4 regions of the Bacillus sp. ISL-77 genome follow, and region 3 is predicted to be linked to each of the others. Evidence: riboswitches for the same ligand, from Rfam matches in the RefSeq annotation. Region 3 holds a riboswitch; each other region holds the start of a gene.
What was found. A riboswitch is a leader RNA that binds a small molecule or an ion and turns the genes downstream of it on or off. The one in region 3 is predicted to bind cyclic di-GMP.

Region 1 (5,173 bases), on a different contig from region 3:
GCCGTCCAGCCATTGTTATCCATCTTCGTTTGGTATCTACCTACATTAACCATGGGTTCAATTGTAAAGACCATACCTTCTTTAATTCTTGCGCCTTTTCCTGGCAGTCCGTAGTGCGGAACATCCGGCTTCTCGTGTATCACTGCTCCAATCCCATGACCAATAAAGTCTCGAACAACAGAAAAACCTTCGCTTTCAACATAGGTTTGAATTGCGTGCCCGATATCCCCGATTCGATTGCCGACAATCGCCTGTTCTATCCCTTTATAGAGTGCTTCCTTTGTAACATTTAATAAACGTTCGGTTTCCTCAGATACCTTTCCTACTGCGTAGGACCAAGCGGAATCAGCCAAGGCACCATTGTAATTGACAACCATATCCACTGTCACAATGTCCCCATCTTTTAAAGACTCCTTCCTTGGGAAGCCATGGCATATTTCGTCATTTATGCTTGCACAGGTTGCATATTCATAACCCTTATAACCCTTTTGTTCTGGTGTCGCTCCATTTTTCTTAAGAAATCCTTCAACAAATTCATCGATTTCCCAAGTGGTTATACCTGGTTTGATTAATTTTCCAATTTCTTTATGACAAGCTGCAAGTATTTCTCCTGCCTTTTTCATTGCTTCAATTTCACGTTGTGATTTAAGGACAATCATTTTAGGAGGGTCCCCTTCCTTTTTGTTTATTTTTATGTATAATATTCAAAATTGTTATTCGTCTAAAAGCCATCCTTTTAGTGAATTATACAATTGACCACTATTGGCAACAATATTAATATTAACCCTATCCTGTTAATTTTTCAAAAATACTTTATTGGTGAAACTTTTTCTCGAAGTTCATATTTTTGTCATATTCCTTTGTTCTTAATATGGTACTTTTCTATTCTTTTTGATAGAATTAATGTAAAGTGAATAATAATTAGGTGTGTGAGAATTATGATCGGTGATCGCGTAAAAAAATTCCGCTTAGAAAAGAAAATGTCACTTTCCGAACTTGCTGCTCAAGCAGGCGTGGCAAAATCTTATTTAAGTAACCTTGAAAATAACAAACAAGAGAATCCTTCTATAAAGTTTCTTGAAAAAATTGCAGTTGTCTTAAATATACCTATTGATCATTTAATACATGAAGAAGTCAATAAAGCGGAATTAGACATTGATTGGATGAATCTTGTCAAAGATGCAATGAATTCTGGTGTTTCCAAAGAACAATTTCGTGATTTTCTTGAATTTAACAAGTGGCGTATTAATCAAAACGACGATAAATAATAACCTGTGAAAAGGTCTTTTTCAATTTGAACAAAGAAAAGCATTCTACAAATACTCCCATTTGTAGAATGCTTTTTTTATTTATGTACACTGTCGTTCCGTGATTAACTCATAACCTCTTGTTGGCTAAGGAAGTCACGAACTGCTTTTATGGATAATCCCAAGTCTTTTGCTTCTAATATGAGTTCCATCCATTCTTGATCGATTACTTCTACTTCACTTTTTGTAATAACCATTTTTCTCACTCCTAAAATACATTGTGTATTCCAGGTAGCCCGGCCATCGTAACAAGTCATACTTGCCTTAGATCCTCGGCTTTGCGTCCCTGCTTTTCAACAGGTTTGCCTTTTTCTGATACTAATACAACTTAAGTATGACTGTATTAGCTTATCGTTCTTATGTGATAGGTCGATTTACTTAATCCTCATTGATATTATATCTAGTGCTATTTTAGTAGGGTGTTGTAATTTGTCGTATTATTTTAATTTTCACACATTTCTTTCTAACAAATTATGCCAAACATCTACAAAAATATCCCAATTACAGCTTAACCCCTGCTGGGTATGTCTTAGACCGCATGTGTAAACCAGATCCCCCGAAAGATAAAGCTGGTGAAGAGTGAATCTATTTATAGATTCCACTTTCAGACAGCTTTTTCTTTTTTAATAGTAATTATTTTCACTCCAATCAGGGAATGCTACTTTTGATGACGAAAGGAGTGTTGAATTTGGCACGTGGAGAACATTTTGAACATAAAAAGAAAAACCACCCAGGTAATTTTCCAAAAGACAGTTTAACAGAAAAGCATGCGAAACAAGCAATTGGGGACGAAGAATTTTTAGTGGTAAGGGAAGCCTTTAAAAATCGAGTGGAAGATGAGGATGAATATCGAGGAGATACTGCTCGTTTACTAAATGACCAGACAGAATAAAAGGCGTGAGCACTTCACGCCTTTTTATATCCCTAGAATTCGCCTTTTTCCACACTTAAATTTCTAATAAAATGTGAAAATTCAACTGCTTTAAGCCAATTAGCTGCTTTTTCGATGTCCTTGGAAAACACCCTGTCTTGTTTAATCGAAGCTACCTGTTCGCGGCCTTTATCATAAAACCCCCTGGTATAAGATGCCATTTTTTCGATCCCGCGAATTTCAACCGCCTGCATGGCACAAATTAGTTCAATTGCGATAACTCTGCGTGCGTTCTGGATAATTTGATAAGCATGCCTAGAAGCAATTGTTCCCATACTTACATGATCCTCTTGATTTGCGGAAGAGGGAATCGAGTCGACACTGGCAGGATGTGCGAGTGTTTTATTTTCTGAAACAAGCGCTGCTGCCGCATATTGCATAATCATTGCACCCGATTGCAAACCAGGTTCAGGACTTAGGAAAGCCGGTAAATCATTTAGCTGTGGATTAACTAATCTTTCAATTCGTCTTTCCGAGATATTTGCTAGTTCCGCTACGGCAATCTTCATAAAATCCATCGCAAAAGCTATGGGCTGTCCGTGGAAGTTCCCCCCAGAAATCACCTTTTCTCCATCATCAAAAATTAATGGATTATCCGTTGCTGCATTCATTTCGATCTCTAATTTTTCTTTCACATAATCCAAGGCCTGCCAAGATGCCCCGTGAACTTGTGGAATGCAGCGGAGAGAATAAGCATCTTGAACCCGTAACTCGCCCTGCTGTGTTGTCAATAAACTATCGCCTAAATAACGACGAATTCTCGCTGCTGTGTCAATCTGCTGTTTGTATCCCCTTGCGACATGAACTTCTTCTGCAAATGCATCGATAATTCCGTTTAACCCTTCCATTGTCATTGCAGCAATCAGCTCACTTTCATGTGCTAACTGTTCTGCCTCCAAGTAACCAATAACACCCATTGCTGTCATCGCTTGAGTACCATTAATTAGAGCTAGACCTTCTTTTGCTTCCAATGTTACGGGTAGAATTCCTTCTAACTGGAGCGCATCAAAAGCATCGATTTGCTTACCTTTGTAAAATACCTCTCCTTCCCCAATTAGAACTAAGGCAAGGTGAGAAAGCGGGGCTAAATCACCGCTCGCACCAAGGGAACCTTGCTGTGGGATGACAGGAATGATATCTTTATTCACTAACTCTAATAACTTTTCAATGACAATAGGTCTGACTCCAGAAAAGCCCTTTAGTAGTGCGTTAGCCCGAAGAAGGACCATGGCTTTAGAAACAATTTCCGGAAAAGGTTCACCTACCCCGCACGCATGGGAACGAATTAAATTAAGCTGCAGGTCTTGAACATGACTCTTATCGATAAGTACATCGCTGAATTTTCCAAATCCAGTCGTAATTCCATAAACTACCTTTGATTCTGAAACAATTCTTTCTACTGCTTCACGGCTCTTCTTGACGGCTTCCATACTCTTGTCTGAAGCATTAACCTTTTGCTTGCCATATAATACATCTTTCATCTGCTCTAATGTTAAGCTTCCACCTGTAAGTGTGATCATTTTGTCCCTCTCCTCTACCACTGTAGTATAATAAAGAAAGAGGCTGGATTCCGAATCTATTTGATTTGGAGTCCAGCCTCTTTTATGATTAATTGATCGAATATTATTAGATGCCACATGGGATCATTCCATTCTTTAACTATCTTATTGCTAATTATTGTATGTGATGAAAAGCTTATCTGTCAATTTAATTTTCTGAATTTTAGCACGATAACACTTTAGTACGATAATAATGAAAAGCGGAATCGCCGGTTTAGCGGCGTATGAGCTACAACGATTTAAAATAAAGGAAAGTTCCGTTATACTATAAAAAGGTCAAATTGGATTTACCCGAAAGGAGTAATTATGAAATCTCTCGTACTTGCAGAAAAGCCAAGTGTGGCTCGTGAACTTGCTCGTGTCCTTGGCTGCAATCAAAAACATAAAAGCTATATGGAAGGCAATCAATATATTGTCACATGGGCCCTTGGACACTTAATCGAATTAAAAATGCCCGAGCATTATGACACGAAATATAAAACATGGAATTTGGAAGATTTACCGATCATTCCACAAAAAATGGGCTTGATGGTCATGAAGCAAACAAACCATCAATTCCGTGCCATTGAAGCGTTATCCAAACGGAAAGATATTAACGAATGCATCATTGCAACGGATGCAGGTCGTGAAGGCGAACTGGTTGCCCGCTGGATTCTTGAAAAGCTCCACTGGAACAAACCTTTAAAAAGATTATGGATTTCTTCACAAACAGATAAGGCTATAAAGGATGGGTTCAAACAATTAAAACCAGGCAAACAGTTTGAGGACCTCTACCATTCAGCAGTTTGCCGAGCAGAGGCGGATTGGTTAATTGGTCTAAATGTGACAAGAGCATTGACCACCAAATACAAGGATCCTCTATCTGCAGGTCGGGTTCAAACCCCTACGCTTGCACTTGTTCTTGAGCGTGAGCAGCAGATTCAATCCTTTGTACCAAAGGAATATTGGACTATTCGGTCAGAAATCGGCCCGCTTTCAACTGATTGGGAACGAGACAATGAAAAGCGCATTTTCGATAAAGTAAAAGCGGAAGCGATCCAATCGAATATCAATGGGAAAAAAGCTGCACTTGAAAAAATTGAGCGAAAGAAAAAATCAGAGCCGCAGCCTCTACCCTATGATTTAACAGAGCTACAGCGTGATGCCAATAAGCGATTTGGTTTTTCTGCAAAAAAGACTTCAACCGTCTTACAGCGTCTTTACGAGCAATACAAATTGGTTACTTATCCAAGAACCGATTCACGCTATTTAACAACAGATATGATGAACACAATGACAGACCGCCTGCAAGGAATGGCTTCTGGATATAGAGATGAAGTCCGCCCTCTTCTTGCAAATAGGGGTATTGTGCTTGCCAAACGCGTTTTTAACAATGA
Region 2 (5,173 bases), on a different contig from region 3:
TACCTTTACCCATCCGGATGTTGCATCGATCACACCATTTCAAACGAAAATGGAGCTAAATGCAAATCAGCGATTATTTCAAGAAATTACCGGTCATTCGATGACTCTTTTCCGTCCGCCGTTTGTGGCCAATGCGGAACCGAGCACAAGGAACGAGCTGGAGCCAATAGTTCGAGCACAGGATATGGGGTATACCATGGTCGGTGAATTAATTGACTCAGATGATTGGCAAAGACTTTCTAGTCATGAGATTGTGAAGCGGGTGTTGGATCAGCTTCCAGAAGGAAATGTGATTTTGATGCACGATGCTGGCGGTGACCGCTCCAACACGGTAAAAGCCTTGCCTATTATAATTAAAGAACTCAAACAGCGCGGCTACACTTTTACCACCATCGCTGATCTAACTGGAAAAAGTAATAGTCAGATAATGCCCCCTGTTAAGGACAGCCCTTATTTGGTCTATGACAAGGCTGTATTCATGGTGTTACAAGGCTGGCACTTAGGATTAAGCTTCCTGTTCTACTCAGCGATCCTGTTAGGAATCTTACGACTGGCTATCTTCGTTTTCCTTTCAAGGAAGCAAGTAAAAAGGTATAAAGAGACCGTGATCGATCCTAGCTTCACCCCTTTTGTCAGCGTCGTGATTGCCGCCTATAACGAGGAAAAAGTAATTTGTAAAACAGTAGATTCTATTTTATCGAGCGACTACCCTGCTTTTGAGATACTGATTATCGATGACGGATCAAAGGATGATACGGCTGTTGTCGTTCAAGAAACTTATGCAAACTCATCCTTAGTCAGATTAATTAAAAAAACCAATGGAGGAAAATCTTCTGCTGTTAATCTTGGTTTTAAAGAGGCAAACGGGGAAATCGTGGTGGCTCTTGATGCAGATACACTCATCGCGGAAAATGCCATTTCATTGCTTGTTAACCATTTTAAAAATGAACATGTTGCTGCGGTTTCAGGGAATGTAAAGGTCGGCAATAAGGGGAACCTTCTTACAAACTGGCAGCATATCGAATATGTGACAGGCTTTAACCTAGAGAGAAGGGCTTTTGCAGCACTCAATTGCATTACGGTTGTACCAGGTGCCATCGGTGCATGGAGAAAGACGGCGGTAGAAGAAGCTGGATACTTTCAAGAGGATACACTGGCAGAGGATACCGATATCACACTTACCCTTTTACGCCAGGGGAAAAGGATTGAATTTGAAGAAAAGGCCTATGCCTTTACAGAAGTGCCGGAAGATATTAAAAGTCTGGCAAAACAGCGTTACCGATGGGTTTACGGTACGTTACAATGCTTATGGAAACATCGGGAGGCTTTATTCAATAAAAAACATAACTCATTAGGATTTATCGCTCTACCAAATATGTGGCTTTTCCAATATATTTATCAAACCATATCGCCTATTGCAGATATCTTGTTTATTTTAGCTCTGTTTAACCCGCACCCTGAAAGAGCAGCGATTGGATTTATTCTTTTTTACTTGCTGGATTTCTGTACTTCTCTCTATGCGTTTCGCTTGGAGAAAGAAAGTCCCAAACCCCTAGTCTCATTGTTCCTGCAACGAATCTTGTACAAGCAGCTGATGACCTATGTGGTGATAAAATCGATCTTCTCGGCAATAAAAGGAGTAACCGTTGGCTGGGGTAAACTAAAACGCAAAGGTAATGTAACACAGGAAACCTCGATGGTGAAGGTTAAGGAAAATATGTAATGGAAACTTCGCACAGGTCTTTCCCATTCGGGGAAGACCTTTTTTATATAGAAAAGCGGAAGAGCCCGTTTAGCGGCGTATGGACTCCTCGAAAAAGCTATCGCTTTTCCTTTGTGCGATGTTTATGCTGCCTAAGCCTTCCTTGTGGAGCGCTTCGACTGAGAAAAAGGAAACACGAAGAGCGCCAGCGATTCGATGTTGACTTATCGTAGGAAGAAGAGCGAAGTACACTAGCCGCTGGGAGCTGGAGCTAGACAATTCATAAATTTTAATGCTATATCATTTATTGTTTCTAAAAAAAGGATCACCAGCATTTTAACGGGTTCGTTCCCTATCGCAAACATTAAAAATGTTACCCAAAATGACTATCAAAATGTATATTAATTTGATAGTCATTTTTATTGATATATCAAGCTTTTTATAGAATTAGTGCTCAAATTTGTAATATACATTTTGATTGAATTTATTAGAACATTTAAGTGAACGTGAGTTGATTTACTGAAGAGTTATTGGATATTTATGTGAAAATGAAAATATAAATTGTGAAAAGTTGCACTTAAAGTAACGGGGCAGTTTAGTGGAACAAGGGCTGGTTATGAATGTCGTATTTGACCCAAAGTGCGAAGTAAATAAAAAAATAGACCAAATAGGGGTCAAGATGATTTTTTTAGAAATTCTTTAATTTCATCAACAGAAATTCCTAAATTACGAGCCTTAATAATGAGGTCAATCCATTCTTTGTCTAGTTCTTTTTCACAAGCAATTGCAGTAGTCAACATATTACCCTCCTAAAATATGTACTATTTTAGGCAACGCAGCCGTCATTGCTGTTTATAACCTTAGACCTGTAGCTGCGTCCCAATTTTTCAAATGGTTTGCCTTTTTCTAAAAATTGTTAATAATATGAAACAATTGTACTACAAACGTTCACTATATTGAACAAAATAAAAAACAAAAAGTTCAACAATATCTGCAAGTTATGTCGCACTTCGAAGAAAATGTGCAACAAATGAGAAAGCTCTTGTTAAACTAAAGGGGCAGTTTAGTGCCAATTAATGGTGACGGTCCCGACACAGGTTCGGTGCGGCGATACAACCTCCATCATCATAAGACGTTCGATGTGTTCGTGCCACCGGCTTCAGCGGGTGGACCGTTAGGGATGCCGTGGTATCTAACATTTGGCAATACAAACCCCGGTACACTAGCTTACCAGCATGACCAGGAAGAGAGCAGCGACCATCATCACCATCATGTTGACGAGAGTAGTTAATATTTGAATATATAAGGAAAGACCGTTCTAACATTTAGACCGGTCTTTTTTGGACAAGGTGTAACCCTTCTAAAAGGTTAGATTTTTTCTATGATTTGTTAAACAATATTCCTTATTGAGCTAACGGGTGCTTTAACTCAAGAAGGTTAGGTTGCTGCGGGAGCCTTTTTCTTATTGAGCGCTAATGGTCAGTTTAGTTTAAGAAGGGCTTTCAGATGCAATCTGAGCTCTTTTTTATTGAGAAGCAGGAAGGGCTCGCTTACCGAACTTCACTGCCTCGCCGCCTAACAGCCACCCTTCCGCAGGTGAGCCGGGATAAAATCATTTTTAATGTATTTAGTGAAGCCGATTACAATGAATACCTTAGAGTCTTTCAACAAACAAATTAAAAATAGTGGCAGAGCTAAAGCATGCTAATTGTAATGGGTTTAGTTACCTTTGATGATTAAAGGTACTAAAGGGTAATTTAAATATGTTCCACATAAAAAAAAATGGAGGGACTATAATGAATCATCTAATCGTGTATGCACATCCAAACCCTAACAGCTATAACCATGCCATTTTAGAAACTACAGTAAATACCTTAAAAGAAAATGGACATGAAGTTTCCGTAAGGGACTTATATGCATTAAATTTTGAACCTGTTTTAAGATTTGAAGGTAAAGGTGAAGTGCCTCCAGATATAAAAACCGAACAGGAATTTATCACTAAAGCCGATGTGATTACATTCATTTATCCGATATGGTGGACAGGTCTACCTGCCATTTTAAAAGGATATGTTGACAGGGTTTATTCTTATGGATTTGCCTACGAATATGCTGAAGATGGCACCATTAATAAACTTTTATCTGGGAAAAAGGGATTGATAATCAATACTTATGGAACCCCAAAAGAAATATACGATTCCATAGGAATGACAGAAAGCTTGAAGAAAACTTCCACCACCGGTATTTTTGAATTCTGTGGTATTGAAAGTGTTGGTCATGTACTTTTCGGAAGTGTTCCTCAAGTGGATGATGCAACACGAAAAGGAATGTTGGATGAAGTAAAGACCAAATTGAATTCACTTTTTGCTCCGATGGTTACAGTTTAGTGTTGTTGAGGCCTCGAAAAAGAGGTCTCTTTTTTATTTAGCACAAAACCACCAAACTAAAACAATCCCTTATTCAAGTAACGGGGTGCGTTAGTTCAATATGAAGTTCTAAAAAAACAGCCTGTATCAATGTTTACTTGGTAATCAATGATACAGGCTTTATCTATCGGAATTTAATTGTCCTTATATATATTTAACTTTAGGGTCCTTCTTTTTTAAAATTTAAATTCTATACCGTTTTCTATATAGATTGTGTTTTGTAATCCAGTTTGGTTTACCAGATATTCAAATACATTTTTTGCTGTGCTTCTGATCATCACGCTCATAGCTAAGTTGTTAAACACTCGTGCATAGCAGCGGATTATCAACGTATCATTTTCTTTAAACAGATGATAATAGACGGTTTCTTTCTGTATTTTCGAAAAACAGTGGATAAATAGATATTCATCTGTTGGTTCGATCCCTTTTATCAAAAGTTCTTTTTGAACTAATCGTTTTATTTCCGCGATTTGTTTCTCAGATAAATTTATTCTCATACCAGCTTCACCATCTTATTTTTTGATCTGCATTCAATCTATTTTCATTATACGAAAGTGCGAGTTCCCCTGCCACAAAACGGAAGCGATACCTTTTTTCATTGTTGAATTGTTTAAACATCATTTTCATTGCGATGCTGACCCTATCGGTGAATTCAATTTCAATAAACGACTCTTTTATTACATAGGGATATTTTATAAAAAAGCCCTTAAAAAAAATTTATGCAAAACTTGTAACTAAAGGACTATTCATAAGGCAGGTTAATTGAAGAAGGGATAATAATTACAAAAAGAAGTAGTTCAAATAAGTATACGAAGTTCTGAAAAGGGGTTAATAAATGTTTAAGATTAATTTTCATATAGAAGACTCGCCAAAACTAAGAAGTTGGCTAACAGAACCAGATTTTGACCCAGCATTACATTTAAATGGATTTATAGATATAACCTATAGAGAAAATAACTTCTTTTTGAATTACTTACAAACGCCAAGCCGGGTTTATCTGATTCAGCTAAGAAATTTATCAGGTCATTAACTATATTAACAATTAGAT
Region 3 (5,173 bases):
TTATGCTTTTATCTTTGTCCCTGTTCTTCTACTTCTTCTTCTTTTCTAGGAATAGGAAGTAACTGTCGAATATGCTTAACTCTAGCCTCCATGGAAACATGGCGGCTGTTCCCAACGTGTAAAAGGGAAGATGAAGATATCCCGATAATATCAATTTTACTTACCTTAATTAGTGGGTTTGGATTTTGACGGGAGTATGAGAAAGGTTCATCGATAGGTAGAAAAGGAATAGGTTCGGAAAAGACTCGATAAGAGGATAAATTCCCCTCATTTCCATAAAATACGTCAGCTTCCCTTTGGACAGCGAGTGCTCTTGAAAGTCCATTAATGATACAGGAATCCCCTAGCTGTACCGTAGAGGAAAAAGAGGCAATCTTAATATTTATAGTGTCTACACAAGAGGTTCTCTGCAACATGATGGTCACTCCGGTGATAGGGGAACAAACGGGCCTATGATTAACGATTCTGCAGGGGTATCAAAGGTTGAGGCCAATTGAATCGTTTCCGTATCTCCCACCATTACTAACGATGAGCTTGCTACCCCAGTGATTTTTATGTTTTGGACAAAGAGTTCTCGGTTATAAACCTCGAAGTTCATTCTGTTTTCATCCCTTTCATATTTTCAGGTAAATTGCTGAAAAAAACAAATACCCCATTTTGAATTTCCTTTTTTAATGCTTCTATAACTAAATCGTCCGAAGGCGCATTTTCAAAAGAGCGGCTGCCAGAGGAATGGGCGTTTATATGTTGTTCAATCCTGATAGGAAGCTGTTTAATGATGTCTTGTTTTATGAACGATAAATATTCATCATTCGGTTGAACGGTTAATTCCCTTTGGGCATTTTCAACTAATTGAGGTAAATCCGTTTCTAAATATCTGTAAATAGCTTCCTCGATTTTCATTGATCTTTGCATTTGATCCTTGGGTGATATTGGTGTGGTTAAGGATTGACTTTGTACTGCGAAGTCCTCGATTCCTGATAATTCGGATGGGTTTAGACCTATGTTTAATGTTCCTTCAAGCGTCTCAACTTTCAATTGATCAAATTTATATTCAATTTTATCAACATGGATGGCCTTTTTTTCATTTAATTGTTTGATATCTTCTTTCATTTTTTGGAGAGCGTTCTCTAAAGTTAGAATTCGCTGCTCCTGTGCTTGAATACACATCTGCAGCCATTGAAGATATTGGGAATAATCCTGATACATGTAATCACCTCACAATTATTTCGCCAATAAGTTTATCAATTTTTATATGATAGGGCGGCTTACTAATCCTGTTCTCTAACAGCAGCTTGTAATGGTACGGCTGGTGTCCCTAATAAAGTCCCTGAAGGTTGAATGGATTGCGGTGCGGGTTGTGAAAATCCACCGGTATTATATAAATGAGCTGTTGGTTTAATAATCCCAGCACTGCCTATTTGTAGGACGGAGGAATTGGTAATCCCGCCAATTTTAATAAAATTAATCTGAATGGACTGCTGGATATAGAAATTCATTTGAAAATCACCCATTCATTAAGCATTAAGTGCAATTCCTTGATCGTAAACATCTGAATCATTGGTATTTGTGGAACTAACATTATTATGGAGCTGTAAGCTATCCCCTGTGTTAAAGGAACCAGCACCGGAAAAGGTTTTTGCAGTAGAAAATGGCATAATTTTATAAACATCTCCAATATGGAAAACAGAACTGCTGCCAAGTGTAATGACCTGTGCAACTCCAACAATCGCTGGCATTTTCAACACCCTTTTTTCATAGTATCTTCTACATCCTATGTATGGGCAAAGGTAATGTGATTGATTCGCCCAAATAAATTGGAAACAGAGGTCATTTAAGTTTATTTACACTTTTATTTATTTGTTTTTAGGGGTATGAATGAAAAACAGTTCAATTAACCTATGATTTACCACGCAAAATGATAAAATAGTAGGATATCAGATAAGGGTAAAACGTTCTATTATGTGATTAAGAGATCAGTCGGAAAAATAAACACTGAGTCTCGATAAAGGCAAAGCTGATGAAAATCAGTGACGCAAAGCTACAGGGGCTAAGGTGCATTTGCACTAAGCCAGCCAGTTACCGAAAGATCAGGGTGTTTCATAATAGATATTCTATGTCTGCATAGGTTTTCTATGTATATATGGTTGTTCTATGAATTCTATCCCCCCCTTTGGTAAAGGTGGGGCTATTTCTATTTCACGGAGGTGAAAATTGTTGATGATACCTTTAATGGACGAGGAAAATGAAAAGGCGAAAAAAGCTAACAAACATCAGGAATTAAAGAATGTTCTTCATAAGAAAATTTTGCAAGAGTTAAAAGAGCAAGAAATTGAGGAAATCATTCCAAAGTTTGACGGAATGGCAGTCGAAATAATAAAAGAAGATGAAGAATTCCGTGGGCAAATTGATCGAAAAAAAGTAGATGATGAGCTAATCAACGACCTAACTGGTTTCGGACCAATTAATTCCCTTCTTTTAGATGAAGATGTTTCAGAGGTAATGGTGAATGGACCCAACCAAGTTTACTGTGAACGAAAAGGGAAGTTGGTGTTAACGCCAGTTCAATTCCGAGACAATGAACATGTCATGAGTGTAATAGACAAAATAGTTGCCCCACTGGGACGGAGAATAGATGAAAGTTCTCCAATGGTAGATGCCAGGCTTCCGGATGGATCGCGTGTTAATGCTATCATTCCCCCCTTGGCATTAAATGGACCAACTATAACAATCAGGAAATTTCCAAAGGATCCCTACCAGATTGAAGATTTGATTAACTTTGGAACAGTCACAGAAGAAATGGCTATCTTTCTAGATGCTTGTGTGAAAGCACGGTTAAATATGTTTGTCAGCGGAGGAACAGGATCTGGCAAAACAACCACACTCAATGTTTTGTCAAATTTTATCCCAGATGATGAAAAAATCGTAACTATTGAGGATGCAGCCGAGATTCAATTGGGACAAGAGCATGTGATATCCCTAGAGTCACGTCCGCCCAATATAAAAGGTAAAGGAGCCATCTCCATTAGAGATCTTGTCAGGAACTCACTACGGATGAGACCAGACCGCGTTATTATCGGGGAAGTACGTGGAGGAGAAGCGCTTGATATGCTGCAGGCAATGAATACGGGACATGATGGTTCATTGGCTACAGGGCACTCAAACAGTCCAAGAGATATGATTGCTCGGTTGGAAACAATGGTTCTTATAGCTGGTGTAGATTTGCCGATAAAAGCACTACGTGAGCAAATTGCTGGGGCGATTGATGTGATTATACAGCAAACACGTTTGAAGGACGGAACAAGGAAAATTGTCAATATAACTGAGGTACAAGGAATGGAAGGAGAAATTATCGTTCTCCAAGATATCTTCTCTTTTAAACAAGAAGGACTTAACGCAGAAGGAAAAATCATTGGAAGGCTTGTACCTACCGGTGTCCACCCTAAGTTTTATGATCGTCTGGAGGCATCAGGGATTCACATTCCGTCGTCCGTGTTTATAGAAAATGAGGAGTGGCGGCAATGATTGGACTGCTCCTGATTTTTTTCAGAGATAGGCTTGATGTAGATATTGTTAGAGCGTTTATCAGTAATGTTTTACAAGCTGAAAAATTAGGAATCGGCATGGTTCGAGTGCTCCGAGTTCAATCCAATGAAGTCAGAGAACAGAGAAAGCAACGGGCGGAAGAGACGGCTATGAAAGCACCAATCAAAATGCTCTTTCCGTTAGTTCTTTTCATATTTCCAAGTTTATTTATCGTTTTGTTAGGACCGGCAATCATCCAATTTATCGATGCTTTTAAAAATAGTTAAGGGCTGATTCCCTTTTAATTAGGGATCGGCCTTTTTTGATTCTTTATATTTGTTCGGTTCATCTGTTTCTTTTACTATATAAAGTGTAATTACTATAAATTGAGGTGAAAACGATGAAATTTGTAACAGTAGAACATAATCATGAAACATTTGTTGGTTTAGTAGACCCAGATGAATCAAAAGTAATTTTATTAAATCCTGCTGAAGAAGCAAGGACAGGTAAAAGAAGTTTCCCTTCTTCAATGCAGGAATGTATCGATTTAGGAGAAAGTTTTATCGAACAAGTCCAAGTTTTGTATGATTGGGTAATTAGTGGTACACATGCTGCGTCATTATACGTCCCCATGGAAGAGGCAACCTTGCTAGCTCCTATTCCAAGACCAAACAAGAATATTTTCTGTGTAGGAAAAAATTATGCAGAACATGCGATTGAAATGGGAAGTGAAGCAGATATCCCGGAACATGTAATGGTCTTTACGAAAGCCCCTACAACGGTTATTGGACCGAATGAAACAGTCCTAAACCATCAAGATGTAACAAATCAACTTGATTATGAAGGGGAGCTAGCTGTCATCATCGGTAAAAAGGGAAGGGCGATAAAAAAAGAAGAGGCCCTCGACTACATTTTTGGTTATACCATTCTGAATGATGTGACCGCACGAGACTTACAATCAAGACACAAGCAATTTTTTATTGGTAAAAGCTTAGACACTACCTGTCCGATGGGACCATGGATTATCCATAAAAGTGTGATTGAAAATCCAAACCATTTACATATAGAAACTAGAGTTAATGGGGAAGTGAGACAGAACTCAAATACAAAGAATTTTATTTTTCCAATTGAGGAGGTTATCTCCGTTCTTTCAGCCGGAATGACACTTGAACCAGGGGATATTATTGCGACCGGCACACCAGCTGGAGTGGGAAAAGGCTTAAAGCCTCCTAAATTTTTATCTCCTGGCGATCAGATGGAAGTCACCATTGAAAAAATCGGAACACTCAAAAATACCATTAAGCAATAGGCACTCTTTAAATACCTCAAAATTGTAGGGGAACATATCCATTTTTGTTACTAGATTGACTTACTTTTTTCGTTTTTATCAAAGTTTTATGGTATGATAAGGTCGAAATAAATGAATTTCATTCATTAGGAGGTACTATATTGATTCACGGTCATATCACTGCATGGGTTTTAGCATTAATTTTATTTTTCATTGCTCTTTCCTTACATAAAAGTGGAAAAGCAAAAGGATTTAAAATTCTACAAATGATCTTACGAGTACTATACTTAGTTATAATAGCAACAGGTGCAGGACTTTTGTTTTCGGTTTACAGAATTGATGTTTGGTATATATTAAAAG
Region 4 (5,173 bases), on a different contig from region 3:
GCTAAAATCGAACTAAAGTTAAAAGGGGATTTAGACTCTCTTGCAAACATTGCTTTATCAATGTCAGATAAAATATCACCAGAAGAATTAGTTGAATCTGTCAAATTATTTATTAAAGAAAACTATAAAAAAGATTTATCCCTTAAAGAAATAGCTAATGAACTAAACTTCACGGTGGATTATTTAGGGAAGATTTTTAAAAAGTATACAAATGAAAGCCCTATTAAATATTTAACCCGATTAAGAATTAGCGAAGCCAAACACATTCTTTCTTCTGATTTGAATATGGAAATTAAAATGGTCGGAAAGGTAGTTGGCTATCCAGACCAGTATTATTTTAGCCGCGTATTTAAAACGAACACGGGTTACTATCCAAGTGAGTATAGGTCAATCATCCAATCAAGCAATTAAGAATGAATCAGACTCAAAATAATCCCTCACTATAAAAAATAGTGAGGGATTTTGGAGTCAGACCTTTTTTGTTATGTATGTGAGACAATTAATTGGCAATCTCCAGCTATCTCGAATTCCCCAAACCCAACCGGGATGATAAGGTGGGTGCCCTTGTCCAATTGATAGGCTTCCCCTTGATGAACAAGTGTGCCTTCGCCCTTTATCACACTCAAAAGCACGTAATGATTCTGCAAATCAAAGGTTGACTTTCCGTTTACATCCCATTTATATACGGAGAAGAAATCAGATTCAACATAGGAGGTAATTGTTGCATTTTCCTTTTTTTCAATTTTAGGAACAGTAACGTTCCCTTGATGTGGAACTGAAGTAACATCAATCGCTTTCTCCAAATGGAGATCTCGCAAATTGCCTTCTGCATCTCTGCGGTCATAATCATAGACGCGGTAGGTGGTATCCGAGCTTTGTTGTGTTTCTAATACCAGGGTTCCTTCACACAAAGCATGGATGGTCCCACTTGGTACATAGAAAAAATCCCCTGGCTTAATTTTAACCCTGCGAAGTAAATCCTCCCATCGCCCTTCCTTCGTTTGCTGGATCAATTCTTCTTTTGTCTTGGCGTTATGGCCAAAAATCATGTCCGCATCCTCTTTACAATCAATGATATACCAGCATTCTGTTTTCCCAAGTTCACCGTTTTCATGGATTTTTGCATAGGTATCACCTGGATGAACTTGAACGGATAAATCCATGTTCGCATCCAATATTTTTGTTAATAGAGGGAAAACGTCTTCCGTCGGATTTCCAAAAAGTTCAGGTTGTTCTTTCCAAAGTACGTCCAGAGTTTTTCCAGCAAATGGTCCATTTTCAATCATCGATGGACCGTTCGGATGTGCGGAAATCGCCCAGCATTCCCCTGTTTTATCGTTTGGTATCGAGTAACCAAATTCTTTTTGTAAGGCGGTTCCACCCCAAATTCGTTCTTTAAAAACGGGTTTTAAAAATAATGGCTGCAATATAATTCCCTCCGTAGTTCATATGTCTATTGGAATTTTCCCCTTTCAAATTTATCATAATCATTTTTTTATGGAAAGCTATTAATTTACGGCTGTTTCCATTAATTATTTCTAATCACAGCATTCATCCAAGGATTGCATTGTTTGAGTAATCATTGGAAATTTTGATAGAATAAACAGACTACATTTTTTAAGGAGAGATCAAATGACAAACAACCAAAAATATATCGGTTATATTGGAACATACACGAAGGGGGACAGTAAAGGAATCTATTCCTTCACACTTGATACTAACGAGGGAAGAATAGTGGATATTAACGAGGCGGCACAGTTAGAAAATCCTACATACCTAACGATCAGTAAGGACAATCGCTATCTATATTCCGTTGCAAAAAAAGGGGAAGAAGGTGGTGTCGTTGCTTTTTCAATAGAGGGTGATGGCACATTAACGGAGCAAAATCGTCAGATGCTTCCAGGCTCATCGCCATGTCATGTAAGTGTAGACAGCAAAAACCGCTATGCATTCAGTGCAAATTACCATAAAGGATCCGTAGAATCCTACTTAATTAACGAGGAGGATGGCACGGTCCAACCGGCTGCCTCAATCATTAAACATGAAGGTTCAGGCCCAGATCCAAGACAGGAAAAACCACATACTCATTATGCAGGAGTCACACCTGATGAGAACTATCTCGCAGTTGTAGAATTAGGAATTGATGCCCTTATTTCGTATCCGATTAACAGTGATGGCACACTTTCAAAAGCCAGCCTGTTACCTTTAAAAGCTGGGAGCGGACCAAGGCATTTGGTTTTTCATCCTAATGGCCAATATGCATATATCATGACCGAATTTAGTTCGGAGGTCATTGTATTAACCTATCATAAGGAAGATGGCCACTTTACCGAAAAACAATATATATCCACACTTCCAGCTGATTTTACAGATAATAACCAAGGCAGTGCGATTCATATTTCAGCTGATGGACGCTTTGTCTATGCCGGTAATCGCGGGCATAACAGTATAGCCGTTTTCCGTGTGGATATCGAAACGGGCGAGCTTAGCTTTGTTGAACATACATCGACTGAAGGTGATTGGCCAAGGGATTTTGAAATTGATCCTAGCGGGAAGTTTGTGGTTGCTTCGAATCAGGAGTCAGGCAATTTAGTATTGTTCTCAAGGGATGAGTTTTCGGGGAAATTGACGTTGATTGAGTCTGATATTACTGTGCCTTATGCGGTTTGTGTGAAGTTTTTAAATTATTAACCTATACCTAAAACAGCTTAACAAATTGCTCATTAATTTGTTAAGCTGTTTCAAATTTATAGAGCATTTTATTCACTTTAAAATTTTACTTAATAAAAATACGTTCTCTGTATAAGGGTATTTTATTATATTGCTTTTCCATAATATACAGACGAACAATAATAACCTGCTATAATCACCTGAGGTCTTATACTTTGCGCCCGCTGCTGTCCCAAAAATTGAATATTGCGAAAATTGTATAATCAATAACCCTCGTATTAATTATATACTCCACCTCAATAGTCTTTTTATCCAAGGGATAAATTAAATTGGCTCTAAAGGGAACGTTTTAGGAAATCTCTAATTTCATCAATGGAAAGTCCTATCTTTTTAGCTTCATTAATAAGTTCTAACCATTCTGTATCAAAATCTTTTTCATTGGTTAATGCAGACAAAATTCACCCTCCTAAAATGATTACTATTTCAGGTAACTCAGCCATCCTAGTTAAAAACTTTAGACCTGTAGCTTTGCGTCCCAATCTTTCGAAAGGTTTGCCTTTGTCGTTTATAGTATTAAAGTATTAAAGTATTAAAATATTATAGAATAAACTAATAGTACTATAGTCTTACGGGAAACTAAATGCAAATATTTCCAAAAATTTCGACACAATTTCGACAAAAAATATGTAAACCCATTAGTCATAATTTAGAAGTTTTAAAAAACAGTTCTCACAAGTTACCTGACCTAATTCAATAAATTTAATATTTCTAAGGGTCTTCCTTTTAATAATTCGATCCTTATTAAATTCTAGACCGCATGCACAATGATAGGAATCTTTCACAATGTGAATCTGGTTTCTTTCTTTTATTAGTGGATATATCATGATTTCCCTTCTTTTCTAATTATCGGTTCCTAAATAAGAACAACTTATGTTCATTATAAAAGAAAATGTAGAATTTTGTAAATGGAAACGGGTTAATTTTACCCATAGAAATATTATTAACTTATAATACGAAAGTTGTACATTATTGGATTATTTTAGTGTGAATATCTCCTATTTGTTCTTTAAAGGGAACAATGATAAAATTAATAATATAATTCAATTAAGAAATACTAGTTAGTTAGGAGCAAGGATTTTGGATTATCAACCGGTACAAGGTAGTAGAATACGTAAGAGAAAGACAAAGAAACGATTTCTTTTTATAAAAGTCTTAATGATTATTTTATGGGGACTATTTTTGTTGGTAAATACCTGGACTGAGAGTATAGAGCGATTAATATATTTACATTCATTTGGATTAAAGTGGGTATCAAATCCGGACTTTTTGTCTTTTTTTTATTTAAATGATTTAACCTTGATTCATTCTGAATTTATTAAAATTAAGTTAGGCCATTTTATCGGTTTTGCGATAATGGATTTTCTCCTCTTCAATCTATTAAGAAGTCACATATATTCTATCGGAATCTCCATTACTTTTGCGTTTCTAACAGAATTCCTGCAGTTATTTTTCGGGAGAGATGGACGTTTTTATGACTTAGTTATTGATTCATTCGGTATTTTATCAGTATTTTTTATTTTAAAAAGGTTTAATATTAGATGAAACAGGATGGGCCACTTTGCTCATCCTGTTTTATTGTTTTTGATAAGTCTGTGCAAACAAAAAGGAATTCAAGACAATACTAAATGAGATGCTTATCAGAGATAAAGGATGTGACTTTCTTGAATTTTTTTCATAGCCAAGAAACACTTAGTTCAATTGAGTGGATTCTAAGAGCCATCATTGGATTTTTCTTTTTACTCATTGTTGCAAAAATCATGGGTCAACGCGCTATCTCCCAATTAAGATTACTGGATTTCGTTATCGCCATGGTCATAGGAAATATTATTGCTCATCCATTATCAGATGAACATCTTGGGATGAAAGGATCGATGATTACTACCGTTGTATTGGTTGCTTTGTATACAGGGGGTATATTAATCAGCTTAAAATCGGCACTCATCGATAAGTTCCTAGACCCAGCGCCATTTCCCCTTATTAAAGAAGGAGAAATCATTTATAAGGCCTTAAAGAAAGCTAGAATATCCGTTAATCATTTATTAGCTGAATTAAGGAAAGAAAAGGTAGAAGATATTAAAAAGGTTGCGTTAGCATTATGGGAATCTGATGGGAAACTTTCAATTTTCTTAGATCCTCAGTACGAGGCGATTACGCCATCAATCTATCAGATAAAAACTGAGCCTTTCGATCTCCCACAGACGGTAATCAAAGAAGGAAAGATAGATTATCATACACTGAAGCAAATCAACAAGGATAAAGGGTGGCTTATTCACACTCTTAATCAAACGCATCAAACAGAGATACAGAACGTTTTACTAGCCACAATTGACGGAAAAAACAATTTGAAGGTATTCTTTTATAGATAATAGGAGTTTATCTACAATCTTCGGAGGGTTATTGGGGATTAAAAATTCCTAATCTCCTTTAAAGGAACTCTGAATTG

Region 1: linked by a shared signal. The riboswitch ahead of J7E77_RS14880 (anti-repressor SinI family protein) and the one ahead of J7E77_RS06805 (TadA family conjugal transfer-associated ATPase) in region 3 are both predicted to bind cyclic di-GMP.
Region 2: linked by a shared signal. The riboswitch ahead of J7E77_RS03160 (anti-repressor SinI family protein) and the one ahead of J7E77_RS06805 (TadA family conjugal transfer-associated ATPase) in region 3 are both predicted to bind cyclic di-GMP.
Region 4: linked by a shared signal. The riboswitch ahead of J7E77_RS19230 (anti-repressor SinI family protein) and the one ahead of J7E77_RS06805 (TadA family conjugal transfer-associated ATPase) in region 3 are both predicted to bind cyclic di-GMP.

Annotation. Positions count from the first base shown of each region.
Region 1 covers NZ_JAGGQY010000036.1:225,425-230,597, reverse strand. The annotation lists gene map (type I methionyl aminopeptidase) at 1-659, opposite strand, end outside; gene J7E77_RS14885 (helix-turn-helix domain-containing protein) at 939-1,268, shown strand; gene J7E77_RS14880 (anti-repressor SinI family protein) at 1,373-1,504, opposite strand; cyclic di-GMP riboswitch class I at 1,535-1,624, opposite strand; gene J7E77_RS14875 (hypothetical protein) at 1,996-2,199, shown strand; gene hutH (histidine ammonia-lyase) at 2,232-3,758, opposite strand; gene J7E77_RS14865 (DNA topoisomerase III) at 4,104-5,173, shown strand, end outside.
Region 2 covers NZ_JAGGQY010000010.1:43,741-48,913, forward strand. The annotation lists gene J7E77_RS03155 (polysaccharide deacetylase family protein) at 1-1,723, shown strand, start outside; gene J7E77_RS03160 (anti-repressor SinI family protein) at 2,377-2,502, opposite strand; cyclic di-GMP riboswitch class I at 2,529-2,613, opposite strand; gene J7E77_RS03165 (hypothetical protein) at 3,209-3,382, shown strand; gene J7E77_RS03170 (NAD(P)H-dependent oxidoreductase) at 3,499-4,086, shown strand; gene J7E77_RS03175 (hypothetical protein) at 4,302-4,622, opposite strand; gene J7E77_RS03180 (hypothetical protein) at 4,961-5,155, shown strand.
Region 3 covers NZ_JAGGQY010000018.1:75,213-80,385, reverse strand. The annotation lists gene J7E77_RS06830 (spore germination protein GerPE) at 9-416, opposite strand; gene J7E77_RS06825 (spore gernimation protein GerPD) at 422-598, opposite strand; gene gerPC (spore germination protein GerPC) at 595-1,209, opposite strand; gene J7E77_RS06815 (spore germination protein GerPB) at 1,272-1,499, opposite strand; gene J7E77_RS06810 (spore germination protein) at 1,518-1,739, opposite strand; cyclic di-GMP riboswitch class I at 2,001-2,087, shown strand; gene J7E77_RS06805 (TadA family conjugal transfer-associated ATPase) at 2,221-3,525, shown strand; gene J7E77_RS06800 (type II secretion system F family protein) at 3,522-3,812, shown strand; gene J7E77_RS06795 (fumarylacetoacetate hydrolase family protein) at 3,926-4,834, shown strand; gene J7E77_RS06790 (YisL family protein) at 4,975-5,173, shown strand, end outside.
Region 4 covers NZ_JAGGQY010000047.1:7,235-12,407, reverse strand. The annotation lists gene J7E77_RS31470 (response regulator transcription factor) at 1-411, shown strand, start outside; gene manA (mannose-6-phosphate isomerase, class I) at 483-1,430, opposite strand; gene J7E77_RS19235 (lactonase family protein) at 1,633-2,691, shown strand; gene J7E77_RS19230 (anti-repressor SinI family protein) at 3,006-3,125, opposite strand; cyclic di-GMP riboswitch class I at 3,154-3,237, opposite strand; gene J7E77_RS19225 (VanZ family protein) at 3,808-4,272, shown strand; gene J7E77_RS19220 (DUF421 domain-containing protein) at 4,392-5,096, shown strand.